Regions from separate parts of the Vibrio sp. STUT-A11 genome, predicted to be linked through region 2. Evidence: predicted binding sites of a transcription regulator. Region 2 holds the regulator's gene; each other region holds the start of a gene.
The links. Region 2 encodes CRP, which controls carbon source genes, mostly activating them, when cyclic AMP is high. Its sites were predicted from a motif close to TGTGANNNNNNTCACA; they were not measured.

Region 1 (4,113 bases), 240 kb from region 2:
AAGGGAAAACCATCGAGATCCAGATCCGAACCAAGCAAATGCATGAAGAGTCAGAGCTTGGTGTTGCCGCGCACTGGAAGTACAAAGAAGGTGCGAGCGCTCGTAGCGGCTACGATGAAAAAATCACCTGGCTGCGTAAACTTCTGGATTGGCAGGAAGAGATGTCCGACTCGGGTGAGATGTTGGATGAGCTGCGAAGTCAGGTCTTCGACGACCGCGTTTATGCCTTTACGCCTCGTGGTGATGTTGTTGATCTGCCAATGGGCGCGACGCCGCTGGATTTTGCTTATCATATTCACTCCGAAGTGGGTCATCGCTGTATTGGCGCTAAAGTTGGAGGCCGTATTGTACCGTTTACCCATAAATTGCATATGGGCGATCAGGTCGAGATCATCACCTCGAAAGAGCCCAACCCATCACGTGACTGGTTAAATCCTTCATTAGGCTTCGTTCATTCAGGTCGAGCTCGCGCCAAGATCAATGCTTGGTTCCGCAAGCAAAGTCGAGAGAAAAACCTAGAGGCCGGTCGTGAAATCCTAGAACACGAACTGGTCAAAATTGGCGCGACCATGAAAGATGCTGAGCATTACGCGCTTAAGCGGTTCAACGTTAGGACGCCTGATGAGTTGTTCGTTGGTGTGGGTAGTGGTGATTTACGTATTAACCAGGTCATTAACCACATCAATGCGTTGGTCAATAAGCCAACCGCAGAAGAAGAAGATCAGCAAGCGCTTGAAAAGCTTCAGGAAGCTGAGCATAAATCACCGTCCCAGAGCCGGCCGAAGAAAGACGCGGTAGTGGTGGAAGGGGTCGATAACCTAATGACACATCTTGCACGTTGTTGTCAGCCAATTCCAGGTGATGACATCAGTGGTTACATCACTCAAGGTCGCGGTATTTCAGTACACCGTAGTGACTGTGAACAGTTAGAAGAACTGCGTCACCACGCACCAGAGCGAATCATCGATACGGTCTGGGGCAGTGGTTTTGTTGGTTCATACATTCTAACAGTACGCATAGAAGCAATGGAGAGAGGTGGCTTACTTAAAGACATTACAACTCTATTTGCCAATGAGAAAATCAAAGTCACCAGTATGAAGAACCGTGTCGATTACCGTCGACAACTAGCCATCATGGACTTTGATCTCGAAGTGACCAATATCGAGGTGCTTTCGCGCGTTTCTAAGCGGGTTGAGCAAATAAAAGATGTTATGTCTGTAAAACGTCTCGGCTAGTTTTTACGTCACATTTGGCTTTTTATCTGCGTTAGCTGCTCTTATATCGCTCCATCACATAGCGGGCTATGCTCAGGAGTCTCATAAGTTTGCTGCCTTGCTAAAAGAGTCAACTGTTTAGTAAAAACGTACCAATGAATCAATTTAAGGTGAGTGGTTATGCTGCTCGCCTTTTTGTTTATAGGAAGAGTTTGTTTAAGGGACTCTTTGTATTGAGGAAAAACATATGAGTCATCCAATTGAGCAGTTAGAACAAATCATGGCGCAATTGCGTGATCCGGAGGGTGGGTGCCCTTGGGATTTGAAGCAGAGCTTCGATACCATCGTGCCGCATACGATAGAAGAAACCTATGAAGTTGTGGATGCGATTCAAAATCGAGACTGGTCAAATTTAAAAGAAGAGCTGGGTGATTTGCTGTTTCAGGTTATTTTTTATAGCCAACTGGCAAAAGAGCAGGATCTGTTTGATTTTTCAGACGTGGTTGAAACCGTGAATGAAAAACTGACCCGTCGTCATCCGCATGTTTTTTCCGATGCTGAGTTTGAATCCGATGCTGAAATTAATGCAAATTGGGAAGCGGAAAAGGCGAAAGAAAAAGCACAAGTAGGCAAACAAGAAGAAAGTATTCTAGACTCAATACCAAACTCTTTGCCTGCACTTTCGCGTGCTACAAAGATTCAGAAAAAATGCGCTAAATTTGGATTTGACTGGGACTCGCTTGGGCCTGTTGTGGAAAAGGTTCAGGAAGAAATTGATGAGGTAATGGAAGAAGCGATTCAAGTGGACCCAGACGAAGAGAAAGTAGAACTCGAACTGGGTGATTTGCTTTTTGCGACGGTGAACTTAGCCCGTCACCTTGGTAAAGACCCTGAAGTGGCTTTAGGTAAAGCGAATCTAAAGTTTGCGCGACGCTTTAAGAAAGTAGAGATGAAGGTGGCTCAATCCGGAAGGGGATTAAAAGATTGCTCGTTGATTGAGCTCGATAAATTCTGGGATGAAGTGAAAAAAGAAGAGTAGAGTGGGCGTCAAGTGACAGGACGCGGTTTTGAGACCAGTTTGACGAAGAAGATAAATATGCGCTCGTCTTCTCTTTGTTCACTTTGATTTGAAGCAAAAAATAAAAAATTGCGGTGTGATAGATTTCACGTTGTGGCGGTAAGGAGCTTCTGGTATATTTATCTCCCGTCCAGAAGCACTCCATTTCCCTCATTCAACCAATTTCAGGTTAAACATGACGACAAATTACATTTTTGTTACTGGCGGGGTTGTATCCTCTCTAGGTAAAGGTATTGCAGCAGCATCTCTTGCGGCTATTCTAGAAGCTCGTGGTCTTAAAGTGACTATGATGAAGCTTGACCCTTACATCAACGTTGACCCAGGCACTATGAGCCCGATTCAACACGGTGAAGTGTTCGTCACGGAAGATGGCGCTGAAACTGACCTTGACCTTGGCCACTATGAGCGTTTTATTCGCACTAAGATGACCAAGCGTAACAATTTCACAGCAGGTCGTGTTTATGCCGACGTACTTCGTAAAGAACGTCGCGGTGACTACTTAGGCGCAACAATTCAGGTTATCCCTCATATCACTAACGCAATCAAAGACCGCGTGATCGCTGGCTCTGAAGGTCACGATGTGGCTATCGTTGAAGTTGGCGGTACTGTTGGTGATATCGAATCGCTACCGTTTATGGAAGCGATCCGTCAGTTGGCGATCGAAGTTGGTCGTGAAAATGCTATGTTCATGCACTTGACGCTTGTTCCTTACCTAGCAGCCGCTGGCGAAGTAAAAACTAAGCCAACTCAGCACTCTGTAAAAGAGTTGCTATCTATCGGTATCCAGCCAGATATTCTAGTTTGTCGTAGCGATCGCATGATCCCAGCAAACGAGCGTAAGAAAATTGCACTTTTCTGTAACGTTCCTGAGAAAGCGGTAATTTCAATGAAGGATGTGGATTCTATCTACAAGATCCCTCAATTGATTAAATCGCAAGGTCTAGATGATCTTGTGTGTGCTCGTTTTGGTATTGACGCTCCTGAAGCTAACCTTTCTGAGTGGGAACAGGTTATTTACGAAGAAGCAAACCCAACTGGTGACGTCACTATTGGTATGGTAGGTAAATACATCGAACTACCAGATGCTTACAAATCAGTAAACGAAGCGCTTAAACACGCAGGCTTGAAAAACCGTCTAAACGTAACCATCAAATACGTAGATTCGCAAGACATTGAAACCAAAGGTGTAGAGCTATTAGAAGGCCTAGACGCAATCTTGGTTCCTGGTGGTTTCGGCGACCGTGGTGTGGAAGGAAAAATCCGTGCAGCTCAATACGCACGTGAGAACAAGGTTCCTTACCTAGGTATTTGTCTTGGTATGCAAGTTGCCCTAATCGAATACGCGCGTAACGTGGCGGGTATGGAAGGTGCACATTCAACAGAATTTAACAAAGAAACCAAGTACCCTGTGGTAGGTTTGATCACAGAGTGGGTAGACGAAGCCGGTAACGTGGAAGAGCGTACTGAAAAGTCTGACCTCGGTGGTACTATGCGTCTTGGTTCGCAGCTTTGTCACCTACAGAAAGGGACAAAAGCTTACGAGCTATACGGTAGCGCGACGATCCATGAGCGTCACCGTCACCGTTACGAAGTAAACAACAATCTTCGTCCGCAAATCGAGAAAGCTGGCCTGAAAGTTTCTGGTCTGTCTGCGGACAAGAAACTAGTGGAAATGGTTGAGAACCCAGCACACCCATGGTTTGTCGCGGCTCAGTTCCATCCAGAATTTACATCGACGCCTCGCGATGGACATCCATTGTTTGCAGGCTTCGTTAAAGCCGCGGGTCAATTCTCACGCGGCGAGTTCGAGAAGTAAGTAAA
Region 2 (4,113 bases):
AAGGAACAGATTACGGCACGCTGGAAGTATCTCTGCAAGATAAGATCGATCAGGTGAAATCGCAGCTAGAGAAAGGCGAAGCGGTTATCGTGTATTCCGAACTGCATGAAACTGTGGATATTCAATTAAAAGCAAAGTATTAAACCATTTCCCCAAGCCCTTCACATTTTACCGTACCCCACCCGATGACAAGCCGTAGTTACGTGCTATAGTGGACTATCACTTGTGCAGTAGATGCCTGCTGCACTTAAAGGAAAGTAATTTTCGACAAGGTTTGTCATGTCAGCTAAACACCCAATTATTGCAGTTACCGGCTCATCCGGAGCCGGCACGACCACTACATCTGAAGCCTTCCGTAAGATGTTCAATATGATGAACGTCAAACCAGCTTGGGTTGAAGGTGACAGCTTCCATCGCTTTACCCGCCCGGAAATGGATATCGAAATTCGTAAAGCGCGCGAGCAAGGCAGACACATCAGCTACTTTGGTCCTCAGGCGAATGACTTTCCTGGCTTGGAAAAGTTTTTCCGCCAATATGGTGAGGAAGGCACTGGCAGCATACGCCGTTATCTACACACCTTTGATGAAGCGGTACCGTACAACCAGATGCCAGGCACTTTCACACCGTGGCAAGACCTACCAGACAACAGCGACGTACTCTTCTATGAAGGGCTGCACGGTGGCGTGGTCGATGGTGAAGTGAACGTATCACAACATGTCGATTTTCTGATTGGCATGGTACCGATTGTGAACCTGGAGTGGATCCAAAAATTCGTCCGGGATACGCGTGACCGCGGCCACTCAAGAGAGGCCGTCATGGACTCCATCGTACGCTCGATGGATGACTATCTGAATTACATTACTCCGCAGTTTTCACGTACTCATATCAACTTTCAGCGCGTGCCAACCGTGGATACATCGAACCCACTCAATGCGAAAGGCATCCCGAGTCTGGATGAAAGCTTTGTGGTCATCCGACTACGTGGGATCAAGAATGTCGACTTCCCTTACCTGTTGGCCATGATTGACGGTTCGTTTATGTCACGTCACAACACGATAGTCGTGCCGGGCGGTAAGATGAGTTTTGCAATGGAGCTGATCGTGAGGCCTATCCTACAACAACTGATAGAAACAGGAAAAATTGGCTAAAAATCTCGCTTTCGGAGTGTTTACTTTTCATACCGTGATCATGTGCACAGTTTTGCGTACAAAATAGCAACCATGGCACGATTAAAATCAAGAAATCATCCTAGAAAAAGGATACTATTTCTTACCGAAACACAAGATAGCTTGCAGCATATAAAAAGTGCTCTTATTCTAGTAAGCCTGATTCAGGCTTAGCTAAAATATGGATAGCGCAAGCGTACCCTGCAGAGGAAGTGAGATATTATGGTTCTAGGTAAACCTCAAACCGACCCGACATTAGAGTGGTTTCTTTCACACTGTCACATTCATAAGTACCCTTCAAAGAGCACGCTGATTCACGCTGGTGAAAAAGCTGAAACCTTATACTACATCGTTAAAGGTTCTGTTGCGGTTCTTATCAAAGACGAAGAAGGTAAGGAAATGATCCTTTCTTACCTAAACCAAGGTGACTTTATTGGTGAACTTGGTCTATTCGAGGAAGACCAAGAGCGTACAGCTTGGGTTCGAGCTAAATCTCCTTGTGAAGTTGCTGAGATTTCTTTCAAGAAATTCCGTCAGCTTATCCAAGTAAACCCAGACATCCTAATGCGTCTTTCTGCGCAGATGGCTCGTCGCCTTCAAGTAACCAGCCAAAAAGTGGGTGACCTAGCGTTCCTAGACGTAACTGGTCGTATCGCTCAGACGCTTCTGAACCTTGCAAAACAACCAGACGCGATGACTCACCCAGATGGCATGCAAATCAAGATCACTCGTCAAGAAATCGGTCAAATTGTTGGCTGTTCTCGTGAGACAGTTGGTCGTATCTTGAAGATGCTAGAAGAGCAGAATCTAATCTCTGCGCACGGTAAAACTATCGTCGTTTACGGTACTCGTTAATCTCTGATTCGAGTAGTGTAAAGAAAATAATAAAGCCACCAATGGCAGCATTGGTGGCTTTTTCTATTCAGGCCAGGGTTCGAGCTATGCTCTCAGGAATCGAGTTAACGACATGGATTAGCCATTCGTGCTTTCAAAAATTTTGTCTGCCGATGCTGCAACAAAGCCTGGGTAAAGCTCACCATTGTCCATTGGGTAACGCTTAGCGAATTCGTAGAATCCACCCGGAATGTTCTCAGAGCCTTCAGTAAAGTTAACCGGCACTTTATCTGCCATAGTTGAAGACTGTTCTAACAGGACTTCAGGCGAGCCTTTCACTTCGCCACCCGACTCGTTAATCACAAATCCAGCTTGGCGTAAGTGATCGTTCACTTGCTTCACTTCATCATGCTGATTCAGTTGATTTACGCTGACCGTGAAGTGGTTAGCGCCGTATCCATGAGCCGCCAGCCAGGACGCGTATTCACTCTCTTTTTCCAAAACCTGGTAATCTGCAAAACTAAGATCCCATAAGCGGCCGCCATATAAAAATGCGCTATCTGCGAGTTTATCTGTATCCACTTGTGCTGCCAGTTTAGAAACAATCGCTTGTAACTCTGGCGAACACTCTTCTACTTTGAGCTCACTGATGAACACTTTAGGCTGTTTTTGGTCTGGGTGCTCGTAGTGCTTAGCGACAAGCTTTTTGCTTTCAAATACATAGTCACCACACGCCTTGTAACCAATCGCTAAAAATGGCTTAGCCAGCGTCTCAATGCCAAGAGGCTCAACATTGAATGTGCGCAGTGCAATATGGTCGTTAATCAAAGGCTCATCTTCTTGAAGAAGTTGATGAACTTTAGCAGCAGAGGGGCAAAGACGCTGAATATAGTCTTGCCATAACGATTGGAATAACACATCAGGGGTCATAACGGCTCCTTGTTACGAGATGTAGGGTAAGAATGTTGGCGGCTCGTTCACAGCCCTAATACCAATCACAGTAAGTAAGAGAACATAAATAACGTAGGAAAAACGTTTGAGAACAAGGCAGAATTTTCGATAAGTAGTTACTCTACAATCAAAAATTCTAACGCAGTTATCGAGCGTTTTAACAAGTTAGAATGGTCAGTTATTTACTACGATTGGTATAACTCTGTCCAGAATAATGAACGAGCAGCCTAACCTGTGATGAAGTATCAGTCAGTCGCACACCCATTTTTTAATTATTTTCATGCTGACCTCATTAAGACTCCATACTTTAATGATGCATCGGCAATCTGAGCCACGAAGTACCATCGTGGCTCTATTGTTGAAATTTAAAGTTCTACACCTGGGCTCAATGTCGCGGGAAGTAGTGTTTCGCCACCTTCCATTGATGCCATTGGGTAAGCACAGTAGTCAGCCGCATAGTATGCGCTTGGACGAAGGTTGCCTGATGCACCAGGACCACCAAACGGCGCGTCACCACTTGCACCAGTCAATTGACGGTTGCGGTTTACAATGCCAGCACGGATGTGGTCAACAAAGTATTCCCACTCTTGGTCGTCGGTTGACACTAGACCCGCAGATAGACCAAAGCGAGTATCATTCGCCAGTTCCACTGCTTTTTCCAAACCTTCGTAACGTACAACTTGCAGCAGTGGGCCGAAGTATTCTTCATCTGGCAACTCAGCAATATTCGTCACATCAATGATGCCCGGAGAAACAAACGCCGCTTCACCCGCTTTCGCTTCGATTAGGCTCTCTCCACCCAGTGACTGTAGGTTAGCTTGTGCATCAAGAATGAACTTCGCCGCCGCAACAGAAATTTGTGGTCCCATAAACGGTGCTGGTTGTGCAAATGGTTGGTCGACGCGAATCTTATTCGTCGCTTCAACCAATTTAGTAATCAATGCATCACCTTTTTCACCAAACGGTACGTACAGGCGACGTGCACAGGTACAACGCTGGCCAGCACTGATGAATGCAGATTGAATGATGGTGTAAACCGTTGCGTCTAGATCACCGTAGTTATCAGAGATAACCATTGGGTTGTTACCGCCCATTTCTAGCGCTAACATTTTGCCAGGTTGACCTGCAAATTGGCGGTGCAGAATGTGGCCAGTGTTTGCA
Region 3 (4,113 bases), 590 kb from region 2:
GGATTCAAGGGGGGGAAATTAAAGGACCTAGGGTTATAGGCTCCTAGGTCCTAGGAAAAAACATGAATACGAAATACGGAATACGGAATACGGAATACGGAATACGGAATACGGAATACGGAATACGGGCAAACGTTGTCTTTCCCGTAATCAGTATTCGGTAAGCGAAGCGTCCCGTATTCCAAAGTAACAAGCACCTGAGCTGACATTTCTTAACTGACTTACCGCAGATGCTTCTAGGACCTAGCCACCTAGGATCTAGGACCTATTTTTAATAATTCTCTTTCCAAATCGCACATGGCTCGATTTTAGCGCGTTGCAATTTATGGCGATCTTTTTCTGCATCGCGCTTAAATTTGTATGGTCCTAGAATAATTCGATACCAAGAACTGCCCTCTTTCTTAACAATTTTGCTGGTTAATCCCTGGAAAGCGATGGCGAGTTTACGTTCTTCTGCCTGAGCTTGGGTCTTATAAGCGCCACACTGCATGATGTAAGGGATTTTCGATACTTGAATCTCTTTGGCAACCACTTCAACTTCGCGATTGGGGAGAGATTCTACGTATTCCCATTTCTCTTCGGGTGGGGGAGGTAAGTCTGTCTTTGCCTTTGGTTTGCTGACTGGAGTCGTTGATTGCTGCACAACCTGTGGCTGAGGCTCTGGATCATTGTTTAGCAAGTAAAGCCCATAGCCAAAACCACCTACTAGCACGATTGCCAGTAGACCACTACGCCAAGGCTTCTTTCTTGAAGGTTGTTTTTTTGTCGACTTTTTTGGGGTACCACGCCCCCTTCTCACATAATCTTTGTTTGCCACGGTCATTTCTGGTGATCAAGAATTCTTGCAAATATGTTAATCCAGAACGAGTCGAGAAAACACCCTGTTGAATGAATCTTGTTAGGTGGGAGGGGAAAGGTATTAGGAAAGAGGGACTAGGTTCCTAGGTTTTAGGTCCTAGAGGCGTTCGTTGGGAATAAAGCGAACAAAATAAATGATTGTACTAGTTTTTTGGGAATACAGATTACGGAATACTGGTATTAATCCGTAATCCGTAATCCGTAATCCGTAATCCGTAATCCGTAATCGAAGCGGCCCGTATTCCAATACAGCAAACACGAAGATTACGTTTATCACAAAACTAACCACAGATACGCCTAGGACCTAGTTCCCTAGACCCTAGGATCTTCTCTTTAATCTATCTCGCTGGGGGCGCAGCACTGCCGCGTATAATCAGGTTCGTCTCCAGAAGTCGAGAACCAGAATGTACGTCGTGGCCTTTTAAAAGCTCTAACATCATTAACATCGCTTGTCGGCCAATCTCGTAGCGAGGCTGAGAGATGGTGGTTAACGGTGGATCACAGTATTGTGCAAAATTGATGTCATCAAACCCTACTACCGACAGATCTTGCGGGACACGGAAACCGAGCTTTTTCGCTTCTTGAATAGCGCCGATTGCCATCGTATCACAGTGGCAGAATATCGCGGTTGGTGGCTCCGCTAGCTCCAACAGTTTACGTACTGCTTTTACACCACCTTCAAAAGAGAATTCGGTGACAATACTGTATTGCGGGTCTTTATTGATCCCTGCTCGACGTAGAGCTTGTTGGTAACCTTGCTGACGGAACTGGCACAATACCGCGGTATCGGGGCCTGAAATTTGCGCTATTCGCTTGTGACCAAGCTGAGTCAGATAGTTAACCGCTTCAAAGGCAGAAGTCAGGTTGTCGATATGTACAGTTGGCAATTCCAGCTCTGGTGCAAATTCACAAGCCATGACCATGGGTGGCAGGTTCTTTTGCTCTGGTTTACTCACATCAAACGGTAAGTCGGTACCCAGTAGCAGCATTCCGTCAGCTTGCTTGGTAAATACCAGGTTTACAAACGAACTTTCGCGTTTTTTCTGCTGGCCACTGTCTCCCAGTAAAACCAGGTAGCCGTGTTCCATCGCCGCATCTTCAATACCACGTATGATTTCAGAAAAATAAGGGTCGCAGATGTCAGGAACGATCGTAACAATGGTTTTTGATTCGTTTCGTCGTAAATTACGCGCTAATGAATTGGGTGAGTAGCCTGCTTCGAGTACCGCGTCTTCCACTCTTTTTCGGGTTGAAGAGGAGACTTTCTCCGGGTTCATTAAAGCTCGAGATACCGTCGCGGTAGACACTCCCGCAAGCTGGGCAACATCCTTCATTGTCGCCATAGTGTTTTAACCTCTCAAATAGTTCGCCAAGATGACGTTATTCCCTGTCGTGAAATCGCTGTCATTGAGTACAGTTCATTTCGCACTTAACCATCACATTTCTGGTGTTTATTTATCGGATAAAGCCCGCTTTTACTTCCAGAACAACACTTCGATTTCAGGGAATCTTATAGTGTTCATTTAAAGTCTTTGCCTGCAAAGCACTTAAGACTTTGCTAATTTGGATAGTCTATTCATTTCTATGGCGAAAGTTACGGTCTGTTTAACAAAATCCACAATGACAATGTGATATCGGTCACATTAAAAGGTAATTCATTTCATGGCTAAACGTTTGCTAGCTGAGATCTTGTGGTTCTATGTCTAAATTCCAACGTACTTTTTTGGCATTAGGCAACAACTCAATAGCAGGTTTGGCACTGGTTAATAACTTTTGCATCAATGAACGATGTTGAGTTTGCAGCAAAAGTTGCCAGCGATATTTGCCTGCCCGTTTAGCCAAAGGTGAGGGGGTCGGGCCAAGTACCATACAAGTGTCGTCAAATAATGGGTGAGACTCCAGCGTAAAACGAACTTGGCGCAAGAAGTCTTCGACGAGTTCACTTTGGTTTGCCTCTGCTTTGAATAGAGTCAGGTAACTGTAGGGAGGGAGCTGCGCCAACTTTCTCTCTTCTAAGGCGGTCATCGCAAAGTGACGGTAATCTTTTTGCAGTAGTGCCTGCAATAGGCTGTGTTCTGGGTGATGAGTTTGTAAAATCACTTCGCCAGGTTTACTCGCGCGTCCTGCTCGTCCTGCAACCTGAATAAAAAGCTGCGCGAGACGTTCAGAAGCCCGGAAATCACTACTGTATAAAGAGCCATCCACATCCAACAAGGCAACCAGCGTTACGTTGGGGAAGTGGTGTCCTTTAGCAAGCATCTGCGTACCAATTAAAATCTGGAATTCACCTTTACGAATCGATTCAAGGGCATCCTCTAAGCTGCCTTTACGGCGGGTGCTGTCTCTATCAATACGAATGGCTTTGTATTCTGGGAAGAGTTGCGCCAATTGATGCTCTAACTGCTCTGTGCCGACACCAACCGTCACCAACTGAGTGGAACCACATCCCTGACACTGATGAATGACAGGTTGCTGTGAGCCGCAATGATGGCAGCGTATTTCGTTACTGTATTGATGAAAGGTATAGTAGGCATCACATCGCTTACATTCTGCAATCCAACCACATTCATGGCACATTAGGGCAGGGGAGAAACCTCGGCGGTTAAGGAACAGCATCACCTGATTGCCTGCTTTTAGGTGTTTACGCATTTCAGCAATCAGCGGCGCAGACAATCCGCTTTCCAAATACTGACCTTTTACGTCGAGTACTTTATTGGTGGTCGGCACCGCAGAGCCTGCACGCTGAGTTAATGTCAGATGATGATATTTACCCGTCAACGCATTGTGCAGCGTTTCAAGAGCCGGAGTCGCAGAGCCCAACACAATAGGCACTTGCTCTTTGTGCGCACGCATTACAGCAACATCTCGAGCGTGGTAGCGCAAACTATCTTGTTGTTTATATGACGAGTCGTGTTCTTCGTCGACAATAATAATGCCGAGATCGGCAAATGGCGTCAGTAGCGCGGAGCGTGTTCCGATGATAATTCCAGCCGCTTTATCACGAGCCGATAACCAGGCGTTTAAACGTTCAGTATCATTTAAACCTGAGTGGATAACATCAACAGGCACATTAAAGCGATGCTTGAAGCGGTTAATGGTTTGTGGTGTCAGGCCAATTTCTGGCACCAGAACTAAGGCTTGTCGCCCTTTTTCTAATACAGGCTTGATCAGATTGAGGTAAACCTCGGTCTTACCGGAGCCTGTAACGCCCTCTAATAAATAGCAGGCAAAACCACTTTGGCCATTGACGCTAGC
Region 4 (4,113 bases), on a different replicon from region 2:
GATTCTGGACGAACTGCACTGTTGAGCCACTCTTGTATTGCATCCATATTGCCGCGAGCTTGCCAAAATAAGATGAGGGACAATGATGCGTTCGCCGTCCAGTCGACGTGGTAGGTCGATTGTTTCATCAAGTGTTGAATATGCTCTATAAACTTACCCGCTTTGTCGAGCTCTCCACGTCCAACGGCGATACGCGCAAGCATTGAATAGCTATGTAAGTGCTTGCTTGGCGAATGGCTTTCTAAGATCTGTAATCCCTTATAAGCACACTCTTCGGCTTCATCCAGACGATTCCAGCACCAAAGCACTTGCGCTCGGATACGGAGTAGAAACTCATGCAGTGGCACGTGCTGAAGCTGATGCTCTTCTATCAGACGGAAACCCGAATCTTGCAACTCAAAGGCAGCCTGAACATAGCCCTGAGCAATCAAAATTTCACTTTGTTGTAGAATCGCCCATAACGCCTGATGGTAAACCTGATACTGGCGAGCCAGCTTTTCCGTTTGCTGCATCATTGGTAGTGCGCGATCGAGCTTACCCAGTACGTGGTTGACTTCACCAACGACTGAGGTCGCCACGATTCGGCTGCGATAGATAGTGTGGTCTAACTCACTAAGTGCGAGCTCTGCCAACTCGAGTGCTTTTTCTGGCTGGTTACTGTTAATCGCGACCTGAGCAAGCAGCGCATTGGCCTGACCCTGATAGTGGACATCCAGCTCAATATCGCGCTTTTGGTGCTCCGCTTCTGCTTCTTCAAGTAACTGACCAACCTGATTGTAACGGTGCTGACTTTGCGCCAGCCATGCACGTAACATCGTCAGTTTTGGGTGACTAAACAGCAGTTCTGAGTCAAGTTGATGAATGGCATTTTCCAAGGTGCTTAACTCGCCTTGGTTAAACATTTTCCAGCCAAATTCGTTAAGAATTTCAACCACTAAATCTTTATCGTCAGATTTCTGAGCGTGGTGAATCGCTTGGTGAGGCGATTTTTGTTGTAACCAAGCTAATGCAGCATTGCGGTGTAGATCTTTTTCTTGCTGCGGAATGCGAGCCTGACGTTCATGAGACAAAAACTCACCAAACAGGTTGTGGAATCGGAACCAGTTATGTTCACCCTCGAGAGGGTAAATAAACAAACCGTAGCGATTCAGAGATTCAATCATACCGAGCGCATCTTCACGCTGAGTCAACGCGAATACCAACTCGTCGTTGAAATGATCCAGAACAGAAACCTGCATCAGGAATTGGCGAGTTTCATGATCGAGCAGATCAAATACCTCTTCTACCAGGTAATCCCATAGATGTGCGTGGTTGAACTGAGAAACAGACTCTACCGTCTGCGCCAGGGTACGGTTTTGATGCTGCGCCTGCAGAGCGATAAGTTGCAATGCAGAAGGCCAGCCTTCAACATAAGTTCTCAGGCTATTAGCCATGTCTTCATCAATACCGTCAGCGATGCGCTGGTTAAAGAAACGGGTCGTTTCTTCCGTGTCGAAGGCTAACATGTCGTTGCCGATTTCGATCATCAAGTCACGCACACGCAGGTTTGCAGTACCTAATGGCGGTGTCGCACGGCTTGTGACGACGACGGTTAAGTTGTCTGGCATGTGCTTTAAAAAGAAGCGCATCGATTCATGAATTTCATCATTGGTGATTAAGTGATAGTCATCGAGTACCACGTAACATTCCTGATGAAAGTCAGCCATTTCGGCAAACAGTTCGCTATACAATGAGCGTAAAGAGGAAATTTGGCGTTTTTCGGCCAGTTTCTGTGCATTAGAACAACTGAAGTTTGTTGCTTTGTTTAATGCCTGCAACAGGTAATTGACAAAACGGAAGCCGTCATTATCGCTGTCATCAATACTGTACCAACCAACATTAGGCTTATCCGACAGCCACTGCGCTGCCATTGTTGTTTTACCGTAACCGGCAGGTGAGCGAAACAAAACCAATTTGTAATAAGGCGCTTGTTGCAGTAAGTCCAGCACTCTTGGACGCACTATGGCGTTATGTAACCGGCCTGGGCGAGTGAGCTTAGATGGAATCCACATTATTCGTTATGTCCTTAATTTATGTAATCTAGCGAAATCTGAAAACGGTTTTCGTCACCAAATTTTAATCTGTTTAAAAAGTAAACAAAAATACAAGTCGAGTGGGATGTTACGACATCGCCATTACAGCTTACTTTGATCCACTTCCTAATTCTCACGAGATGAGGGAAATGGCACCGACTACGCCCTGTATTTGTGAATTTAATCACCTTTTTATCCTAGTTTGTTATGCCCTGTAGGAATTCTTGCACGATGGATATGTAATTTTTGTGTTTGTGAACAAGGGGAGTGTGATCGCTAAGACAAAATTTACATCGTGGTTCGACGGTGTCTTAAAAACTTCATGAGTAAATTTTAGCCTTTTCTCATATTCGCCTGTGATCGAAATCACTAAGAAGCAGAGCGTAAAAAGCTTTGTTGCGATTTAGATCACTAACTGATCGGTTGTACCCCCCTCTACGCCCTCATTCCTCCTCCTTCAAAGGAGGAGAAACAGGAGGATGCTTATTCACACCGGTAAATGCACGATATATGGCAGATGAATTACTAAAAGACGTGAGAATTTCTTAATGAAACCTACACAACAGAAAAAATTTGATAAAAAGTCGTTCCAAGACAGCGTAAAGAAACACCTATCAGTGACTTACGCACATACTGTTGAAAACGCAGATAGCCGCGCATGGTACCTAGCAATGGGTCGTGCACTAGCGGAAATCACTACTTTTGATTTGCTTGCTACTGAAGAAGATCCTCGCATCAAAGGTGCTAAGAGCGTTAACTACCTTTCTCTAGAATTCCTGATTGGCCGTTTAACGGGCAATAACTTAATCAGCATGGGTCTGTACGAGCAAGTAACAGAAGCAATGGCTGAATTGGGTCATAGCGTAACGGACCTTCTTGAAGAAGAACGCGATCCTTCATTGGGTAACGGCGGTCTTGGCCGTCTGGCGGCTTGTTTCATGGATTCATGTGCCGCGCAAGAATACCCAACAGTGGGTTACGGCCTACACTACGAATACGGTCTATTTAAGCAATCTTTCAAAGACGGCCGTCAACAAGAAGCACCTGATGCATGGTGTGGCGTAGAAGGTTACCCTTGGGAAGTGGCTCGTCCAGAGCTTGCTCAAGAAATCGGCTTCTACGGTCATGTTGAAGTGGTCAACGAGAACGGTAAAGAAATTCGTAAATGGGTTCCAGGCATGACAGTAAAAGCGATGCCTTGGGATCTACCAATCGTCGGTTACGAATCAGAAACGGTTTACCCGTTGCGTCTTTGGGAATGTCAGGCAATTGCACCATTCTCATTGGCAAGCTTTAACAATGGTAACTACTTCGAAGCTCAGCATGCGCTGATCGATGCAGGTAACATCACTAAAGTGCTTTACCCGAATGACAACCACGAGAAAGGAAAAACACTTCGTCTAATGCAACAGTACTTCCACTCTGCAGCGTCAGTACGCGATATTCTTCGCCGCCACGAAGCAGCAGGCTACTCATTAGAAGAACTGCCAAAGCAAGAGACTATCCAGCTTAACGATACGCACCCAACTATCGCTATTCCTGAGCTAATGCGCATCCTGGTTGACGAGAAAGGCCTGTCTTGGGAAGCTGCTTGGGAAATCAGCTCGCATACGTTTGCGTACACGAACCACACATTGCTTCCAGAAGCACTAGAGACATGGCCTGAGTCGCTCATTCAGCATTTGCTTCCACGTCACATGGAAATCATTTACGAAATCAACCACCGCTTCCTGCAAGAAGTTCGTGCTAAGTGGCCTGGTGATGTTGCGAAACAGCAAAAACTGTCGATCATCGAAGACGGTTTCCACCGCATGGTACGTATGGCTAACCTGAGTGTAATCGGTTCATACGCGGTTAATGGTGTAGCAGCACTTCACTCTGAATTGGTTAAGAAAGACCTGTTCCCTGAGTTCCATGAGCTGTACCCAACTCGTCTACACAATGTGACGAACGGTATCACGCCTCGTCGTTGGTTGAAGTTCTGTAACCCAGGTCTGTCTCAGTTAATTACTGACAAGATCGGTGGCGAATGGCCAGCGAA

Region 1: the regulator CRP is predicted to act here: its motif matches at 2,368-2,383, upstream of OO774_RS02520 (CTP synthase).
Region 3: the regulator CRP is predicted to act here: its motif matches at 2,486-2,501, upstream of cytR (DNA-binding transcriptional regulator CytR).
Region 4: the regulator CRP is predicted to act here: its motif matches at 2,428-2,443, upstream of OO774_RS17210 (glycogen/starch/alpha-glucan phosphorylase).

What each region holds. Positions count from the first base shown of each region.
Region 1 is NZ_AP026763.1:520,667-524,779, forward strand. It holds gene relA (GTP diphosphokinase) at 1-1,235, shown strand, start outside; gene mazG (nucleoside triphosphate pyrophosphohydrolase) at 1,462-2,253, shown strand; gene OO774_RS02520 (CTP synthase) at 2,468-4,108, shown strand.
Region 2 is NZ_AP026763.1:280,098-284,210, reverse strand. It holds gene OO774_RS01355 (YheU family protein) at 1-143, shown strand, start outside; gene OO774_RS01350 (phosphoribulokinase) at 280-1,149, shown strand; gene crp (cAMP-activated global transcriptional regulator CRP) at 1,390-2,022, shown strand; gene OO774_RS01340 (DUF1338 domain-containing protein) at 2,140-2,931, opposite strand; gene astD (succinylglutamate-semialdehyde dehydrogenase) at 3,318-4,113, opposite strand, start outside.
Region 3 is NZ_AP026763.1:3,059,701-3,063,813, reverse strand. It holds gene OO774_RS14305 (SPOR domain-containing protein) at 272-817, opposite strand; gene cytR (DNA-binding transcriptional regulator CytR) at 1,197-2,201, opposite strand; gene priA (primosomal protein N') at 2,536-4,113, opposite strand, start outside.
Region 4 is NZ_AP026764.1:337,011-341,123, reverse strand. It holds gene malT (HTH-type transcriptional regulator MalT) at 1-2,051, opposite strand, end outside; gene OO774_RS17210 (glycogen/starch/alpha-glucan phosphorylase) at 2,621-4,113, shown strand, end outside.